Desulfitobacterium hafniense DCB-2: one gene and its partner. The protein of the gene in region 1 binds, or shares a complex with, the protein of each later gene. Links are inferred from orthologs where the notes say so. Each region holds a gene or a part of one and is shown on either strand. Other genes may lie near its edges. The genes, in order: uvrA and mfd.

What was found.
Region 2: the proteins of uvrA (region 1) and mfd are in contact, whole or in part, in a crystal structure (PDB 4DFC), measured with the Escherichia coli proteins. The link is inferred for Desulfitobacterium hafniense DCB-2 from one-to-one orthologs.

The regions. Positions count from the first base shown.
Region 1 is NC_011830.1:5,052,826-5,056,529, reverse strand. What follows is about bases 1-3,393. They hold uvrA (excinuclease ABC subunit UvrA), read left to right. Parts: upstream 1-370; coding sequence 371-3,193; downstream 3,194-3,393. In the rest of the region: DHAF_RS23595 (hypothetical protein), read right to left, coding at 3,539-3,704. UniProt on the Escherichia coli protein: The UvrABC repair system catalyzes the recognition and processing of DNA lesions. UvrA is an ATPase and a DNA-binding protein. A damage recognition complex composed of 2 UvrA and 2 UvrB subunits scans DNA for abnormalities.
Region 2 is NC_011830.1:135,935-140,396, reverse strand. The notes cover bases 63-4,213. They hold mfd (transcription-repair coupling factor), read right to left. Parts: upstream 3,857-4,213; coding sequence 263-3,856; downstream 63-262. Other genes in these bases: DHAF_RS25980 (hypothetical protein), read right to left, coding at 3,991-4,167; DHAF_RS00675 (peptidylprolyl isomerase), read right to left, coding at 63-224. Outside these bases: more of DHAF_RS00675, read right to left, coding at 1-62; DHAF_RS00665 (dimethyl sulfoxide reductase anchor subunit family protein), read right to left, coding at 4,237-4,462. UniProt on the Escherichia coli protein: Couples transcription and DNA repair by recognizing RNA polymerase (RNAP) stalled at DNA lesions. Mediates ATP-dependent release of RNAP and its truncated transcript from the DNA, and recruitment of nucleotide excision repair machinery to the damaged site.

The DNA of each region.
Region 1 (3,704 bases):
CTTGAACCAAGGGGTATTCCCTTTCTTCAGAGCTATTCTTAAGGGATCCTCAGAAACTGCCCAAGGATTTTGATTTACAGCAGAGAACGGATTTAAGCGAGCAGGTAAGCAATCTTCGTGAAAAGACTGCAGCAGAGTCGGGTTGGAAACAGGACGTTTCCAACCGCCCATTGATAACAAGTGCGAAAGCAGTGCTTTCGAGGAGCGATTTGGGCGGGCACCTGACGGAGCGGAGGTCTTGAGCGATTAGATTGCTCCGCGCAGCTTATGGAGTGAACGAGTAAAGCAAAATCCTGGAGAGGCTGCGTTTACAAAGTAATGCCCCGAAAAGCTTCATAAAACAATCTAATCTTTACCGAGGAGGCCCCCTATGACCCAGAACTTTATCAAAGTCCGCGGCGCCCGCGCCCATAACTTGAAAAATATCAATGTGGATATCCCCAGAGACCAGCTGGTGGTTGTCACCGGCTTATCCGGCTCCGGAAAATCCTCGCTGGCTTTTGACACCATTTACGCTGAAGGTCAACGCCGCTATGTAGAATCTCTGTCTGCCTATGCCCGTATGTTTCTTGGGCAAATGGACAAGCCGGATGTGGATTATATCGAAGGCCTGTCGCCGGCCATCTCCATTGACCAAAAAACGACCAACCGTAACCCCCGCTCTACAGTGGGAACGGTGACGGAAGTCTATGATTATCTGCGTCTCCTCTATGCCCGGGTCGGCCACCCCCATTGTCCCCAATGCGGCAGAGAAATCAGCCAGCAAACGGTACAGCAAATGGTGGATCAGATCATGGTCTACCCGGAACGCACCAAGCTGCAAATTTTAGCCCCCTTAGTCAAAGGGAAAAAGGGTGAGCATGTCAAAGTGCTTGAAGATGCCCGCAAGGCGGGATATGTACGGGTAAGGGTGGATGGTGAAAATCGGGATTTAAGCGAAGAGATTAAATTAGAAAAAAATAAGAAGCACTCCATCGAAGTTGTGGTGGACCGTATCGCTTTAAAGCCTGATAGTGCGGTCCGTCTGGCCGACTCCCTGGAAACGGCTTTGAAGCTGGGGGAAGGAAATGTCCTTGTGGACATTATTGATAATACGGAAATCCTGTTCAGTGAAAATTTTGCCTGCCCGGACTGCGGTATAGCCCTTGAAGAGATCTCTCCCCGCCTTTTTTCTTTTAACAGCCCTTATGGAGCCTGCCCTGATTGTACGGGCTTAGGGGCCAATCTGGAAGTGGATATCGACTTGATCATTCCTAATAAGAAGCTGAGTCTCGGCGAAGGAGCCATCGTCCCCTGGGCCAAATCCCAATCCAGCTACTATCCGGCCATGATGGCGGCGGTCAGTGAAGCCCTCGGTTTTACCATGGATACTCCCTTGGCAGAACTCTCTGAAGAGCAATGGAAGGGCCTGCTGTACGGCATTGCAAAGCCCATAAAATACACGTTTATGAGTTTCTTTGACGAGAAGCCGAAAATTCATTCAGGACCTTTTGAGGGGCTTATTCCCTTTTTTGAGCGGCGCTACAAGGAATCCACTTCCGATTATGTCCGAACTGAAATCGAAAGCTTTATGAGCGAGCATGATTGCCCTTCCTGCAAAGGAAAGCGCCTCAAGCCGGAGGCTTTAGCGGTGACTGTAGGGGAGCTATCCATCGATGATTATACCCGCTTGCCGATTACAGAAGCGTTGGAGTTTATCACCCAATTGCAGCTTAGTGAAAAAGAGCAGACTATCGCCCGGCAAATTCTCAAGGAGGTTCGGGAACGCCTGGGCTTCTTAGTCAATGTAGGGCTGGATTATCTTACCCTGCATCGGGCGGCGGGGACCCTTTCCGGCGGAGAAGCTCAGCGGATTCGGCTGGCCACTCAGATTGGTTCCAGTCTGACGGGAGTTCTCTATGTTCTGGATGAGCCCAGCATCGGCTTGCACCAGAGAGATAATGAAAAGCTCCTGACGGCTTTAAAGCATTTACGGGATTTAGGCAATACCTTGCTGGTGGTTGAGCATGATGAGGATACCATGCTGACTGCGGATCATATCATCGATATCGGTCCGGGAGCGGGAGCCCATGGCGGGCGGATTATTGCCGAAGGAAAGATTGAGGAGATCAAAGCCAATGTTGAATCCATCACCGGGCAATATTTGAACGGCACCCGGAGAATTCCTGTTCCTGCTGAAAGAAGAAAGCTCAACGGCAAGTGGCTGGAGGTTAAAGGAGCCCGGGAAAATAATCTGAAGAACATCAATGTCCGCATTCCTCTTGGCGTTTTTAATGTGGTCACAGGTGTATCGGGTTCGGGAAAAAGCACCTTGGTCAATGAGATTGTTTATAAGACCTTGGCCACCAAGCTTAATAAAGCGACGAAGCTGCGCGCCGGGCTCCATAAGGCTGTTGAAGGTTTGGAGCATCTGGATAAGGTCATAGATATCGACCAATCCCCGATCGGCCGCTCGCCCCGTTCCAATCCTGCCACTTACACTGGAGTATTTGATTATATTCGTGAACTTTTCTCCCATACTCCCGAGGCTAAAATGCGTGGTTATGCTACCGGGCGCTTTAGTTTCAATGTCAAGGGCGGGCGCTGTGAAGCTTGTAAAGGGGATGGTATCATCAAGATTGAGATGCACTTCCTCCCGGATGTCTATGTTCCTTGTGAGGTTTGCCGGGGAGCCCGCTATAACCGCGAGACCCTGGAAGTGAAATATAAGGGAAAAAGCATTGCGGAAATCCTGGATATGACGGTGGATGAGGCGGTGGAATTTTTCCAGGCTGTTCCCCGGATTTTACGGAAGATGCAAACCCTGCAGGATGTGGGGCTGGGTTATATCCGGCTCGGTCAGCCGGCGACTACCCTGTCCGGTGGTGAGGCTCAGCGGATTAAACTGGCCACTGAACTCAGCCGGCGCAGCACGGGCAAGACGATCTATATTTTGGATGAGCCGACCACGGGGCTGCATATGGCCGATGTGGATCGTTTGCTGGAAGTGCTGCACCGCCTTGTGGATGGGGGCGATACCGTCCTGGTCATTGAGCATAACCTGGATGTGATCAAGACTGCGGATTATCTCATTGATCTTGGTCCGGAAGGGGGCAGCGGCGGAGGCCGGGTGGTCGTTACAGGAACCCCGGAAGAAGTTGCCGCTTGCCCAACATCTTACACCGGCAAGTTCCTCAAAAAATATCTGAGCTGATCATTGAGTCCATACTGGACTTAGCCGCCCTTGGGTACCCGCCGCCTATAAAGGCGGGGGTCTTAGGGAGGGTTAGTTCAGTGATAACGATGAGTATGACTGTGAAAAATTAGCGGACGATTCCTCCAAATAGGTTATTAATATAAATAGGCCATAAGATAGAATTGAACTGCACTCCCATTGCTGGCAAATAACAATGGGAAATGCAGTTCAATTTTTTTGTATTGGACAGATATTCTCTGGTTCTTATTTTAGGAAGATGTCCTTTGGCGGTTTTTTTATACTGGGGATGGGGTTATTATAATCCGATAGTAACAGGTTGTAACATGGCTTGAGCGTCAGGGTTTATGCTTTAATAGGGACACGCTTAGTAAGATGACGGATGCAGCAGAGGATAAAACCGATAACTAGAACAGAACCGAGGAAGGAGGCTGCCATAGGAAGAGTGAGAGAGAGGAGCAGCCTTCCAAAGGGCAGGAAGACGCCTACAGGTGTTCCCCAAAAAGAACTA
Region 2 (4,462 bases), 4.9 Mb from region 1 along the record:
CTCTTCACTTGATTTAATGCCTCTTTGCCCTGATCGGTGCTGAAGTCCATGCCCATGCCTTCATAGGCCTTTTGTACATTGGAGACCCGAGCGGCAAAATCCTGCTCTGTGATGGTCTCGCCATTCACTTTGGCAGCCCACTGATCCCCGCCGGCGGAAGAACATCCAGTCAAGGCCAAGGTCAAAACTAATGCCGCAATTATTCCTTTACGGAAACTCCTCATTATTACACACCCTTTCGCATCCGTTAAAAGCAATTATATCAGGATGCTGTTTTGGACGCAATACCATTAAATACCATTAACACTTTATGGATCGCTTCTAAAAGCTCCTCTTGGACAACGGAGCGCAAACGGACCTTGATCTCAAGATTGCCGTTGCCGGTGGTTCCAAAGGAAACCGGATAGGGGGATTGGGTCGCCATGGTCATCAGCATTTCCCCGGATATGCCGGGGTCAGCCGCAAAGCGGAACACCATCTGCTGCTTGAGCTGCTGGATCTGTTCAATCTTCATCCCTGAGGCCATCCATTTAATTCGGACAATCTTCAAAAGATTCTCCACTTCCCGGGGCGGAGTGCCGAAACGGTCAATCAATTCATCGATCATCATGCTGAGGTCCTCTTCATTATCGATGGCTACCATCCGCTGATAGAGAGCCGCTTTAAGCTGGCGCTCCCCAATATAGATATCCGGCAGATAGGCATCCACCTGAACCTCGATACTGGTCTCGATCTTTTCCTCCACCTGCTCACCCTTGAGCTCCTGTACCGCTTCCTTAAGCATCTGGCTATAAAGCTCAAATCCCAAGGCAGCTAAATGACCATGCTGTTGGGCTCCAATCAGATTCCCGGCCCCGCGAATCTCCAAGTCCCGCATGGCAATTTTAAGGCCGGAGCCAAACTCGGTAAATTCCCGTATGGCTGCCAGGCGCTTTTCTGCCACTTCTGTAAGCACTTTTTGGGGTTTATATAAAAAGTAAGAATAAGCCCGCCGGTTGGAACGCCCTACCCGGCCCCGCAGCTGATAAAGCTGCCCCAGACCAAGGCGATCCGCCTCATCAATGATCAGGGTGTTGACATTAGGCATATCCAAGCCTGTCTCAATGATGGTGGTGCAGACCAGGACATCGCTTTCATGCTCCAGAAAAGCCAGCATCTCCTGCTCCAATTCTTTTTCGCTCATCTGCCCGTGGGCAATGCCGTAGCGGGCCTCAGGGACCAGCTGGCTGAGGAAATGAACCACCTGCTCCATATCTTCCACACGGTTATGGACAAAGAAGACCTGGCCCCCCCGCTGGATCTCCCGGCGAATGGCTTCTCTCACCACATCCGGCCGGAATTCCGCCACATAGGTCTGGACGGGAAAACGATCCTCCGGCGGGGTCTCAATGATACTGAGGTCCCGCACCCCTACCAGAGACATATGCAAGGTACGGGGAATAGGTGTGGCCGACAGGGTGAGGACATCCACATTGGCTTTAAGGGTTTTCAGCTTCTCTTTATGGGCCACCCCAAACCGCTGCTCTTCATCAACGATTAAAAGTCCCAAATCCTTAAACTTAATCGAATCTGAGACCAGCTTATGGGTCCCCACCACAATATCAATGGAGCCTTCCTTTAATCCCTGCAGAATCAGTTTCTGCTCCTTGGCGGAGCGAAAACGGCTCAGCATCTGGATGCTCACAGGATAGCCCATAAAACGCTCCTGAAAGGTATTAAAATGCTGCTGAGCAAGGATGGTGGTGGGAACCAGGACCGCCACTTGTTTGCTGTCCATAACCGCCTTAAAGGCCGCCCGCAGGGCCACCTCCGTCTTGCCATAGCCCACATCCCCGCAGAGCAGGCGATCCATGGGCCGCTGGCGCATCATATCCTGTTTGACTTCGACGATGCATTGCATTTGATCCGGGGTCTCCTGGTAGGGGAACTTCTCCTCAAATTCCTGCTGCCAGACATTATCGGGAGAAAAGGCATAGCCCTTGGTCGCCTCCCGCTGGGCATAAAGTTTAACCAAATCAAAGGCCATTTCCTTAATGGCGCTTTTCGCCTTGGCCTTGACCTTTTTCCATTCGGAACCCCCCAGCTTATAAAGCTTGGGCAGGGTCTCCGCATCACTTCCTAAATATTTCTGCAAAAAGTTAAGCTGATCCAGGGGAACATAGAGCTTATCCTGGCCGGCATATTTGACCGAAAAATAGTCCTTTTCCACTCCCCCCACGGCAATCCGCTCAATGCCCATAAATTGACCAATGCCATGATGAACATGGACCACAAAGTCTCCCGGCTTAAGATCCGCAAATTGCAGCCTCTGCCCTGTTTTCTCAGGGGCCTTTTTGCGCTTGACGGCCGCTTTGCGCTCCCGTTTATAAATCTCCGCCTCACTCAGGACAATCAGCTTGCTTAAGGGAAGCTCAAACCCCTGATCAAGGGAGGATGAATAGACATAGACTCCGCCCTCCTGAACCGGCTCATGGAGCTCATGCTTTTTGGCCAGAGCTCCCCGATCCCTTAAACCTTGCAGCATCCGCTCTGCGTGCTCTTCATCACCAACGAAAAGATTTACAATATGGCCGGATTTTTGCCAATGCTCAATCTCATCCACCAAAATCCCGGTTTTCCCCATAAAGCCCGTCAAAGGCCGGGCATTTAAATTGAAAATCCGTTTCGGAGCCACCCCGGGAATTTCTCTGGGTAAGGTGGAGATCAAAACAAACGGATGCTTTTCCCCATATCTCAGGAATTGTTCATAGCTTACAAATTGATCCTCAGGGCTATAAAATTCCTCACCCTTGGCCAAAGCCTGGGTATATTCCTCAAGCCTTTCCTTCTGTTGGAACTCCAGCTGTTCTTTCAGCCGCAGTGGCTCATCCAAAATGACATAATGATCTTGAGAAAGCAGTGAGAAAAAAGGCTCCAGGGGCTCCTCAAGAAGGCTCAGATAGGGATAGATGCTTTCATCCACCCGGCCTGTTTTCAACCGTTCTTCAATCCTCTGGGCTTGTTTCATAACCTGCTCGGCCACATCCGAACGACCGCTGCGGTTTAAGCGTCCAGCTTGCTTCCTGGCCTGAGCCCGAACCTCCCAGCCCAGCTTCTCCAATTCCTCAGGGCGAATCACAACCTCCAAGGCCGGAGGGATTTTAACGCTTTTCAGGGTCTCAGTGGATTTTTGGGTCTCCAGATCGAAGACCCGGATGGAGTCCACTTCATCATCAAAAAACTCGACCCGTAAAGGCTCCCCATCCAGTGGAGCAATATCCATGATCCCGCCCCGAATCGCAAATTGACCCTTCCCATCCACCACGTCCAGCCGCTCGTAACCTGCCGTGCTCAGCTTCTGGGCAAGATCTTTCAGATCATAGGATGTCCCTTCCTTTAATTCCAGGATGTACTCCTGCCAACGGCGGCGGGAAAAGCTCCGCTGATTCACTGCCAAAGCCGGCACGACCACCGTACATTGGTTATCCTGTGCCAAACGGTTGAGAACCCGGATTCTCTCGATGGTGGTCTCACGGCTTTTGCCCAGGACCTCAAAGGGCAGCCATTCCGAGGAGGGAAAATAGAGCACATCTTCCCCGGGAAGCCAGGAACGCAAGTCATTGACCCATTTTTGCGCAAGCTCCTCCGAATAAGTAATAATCAGCCCCGGCTTACCCTTTTGGATCAGCTGGGCAGCAAAGGCAGGCTTCTGACTTCCTGTTAAATTATAGATCATTTGCGGCCATTCCTTATAGGATATCGCCTTGTCCACTGCCTCAATATCGAAGCCTAAACGCAAATAATGGCTGAGGGTTTTCAAAAAATCCTTCCTTTCAGGCAACACAAAACCATGGACATCCGCCAAGAGGACCCCCATTGTCGCCTAAGTTTTAAGCATCATTCCATAGGTTATCCAACCACAGGTTATTAAAACAGAAAAAGTGCAAGAATGAACAAGAGGAGGAACAGGCAGATTTCACCCCACGCAGAGCCGTAAGGCTTGTGTACTGCCTAATTTAAACGACGGTACTCCCCGACTTCCAATTCATTCATACAGTCCGGGCAAAGGGCATACGCCACATTCCCAATGATATTTATTATAGAGTCGGGACGCTCAGAGGTCAAGTCATCCAACTCCATCTCTCCTAAGACTTGATCACAAACCTGGCACACCCTCATTACCAGCATGAAAAAGCACCTCCCAGGATAGGTTTGCCTGAGAGGTGCCGGCTTATTCATGGCTGCTGGGAAATCACTTTATAAACCGAGGCCAATCGGGATACCGGAAACATAAAAGAGATAACGGCCGGCGATTTCCCCCACAACGATAACAGCCATGGCTAAATATAAGAAACTCGTTTGCTTAGCCAGTTTGCCCGTCCGGGAAAGAGACAGCAGGAAAACACCTCCCAGGGTGAACAGCCAACTTAAAATCAAGGTCGCCTGGCTTCCTGCCAGCAAGGCCGCAGTTTCTTTGCCTGCT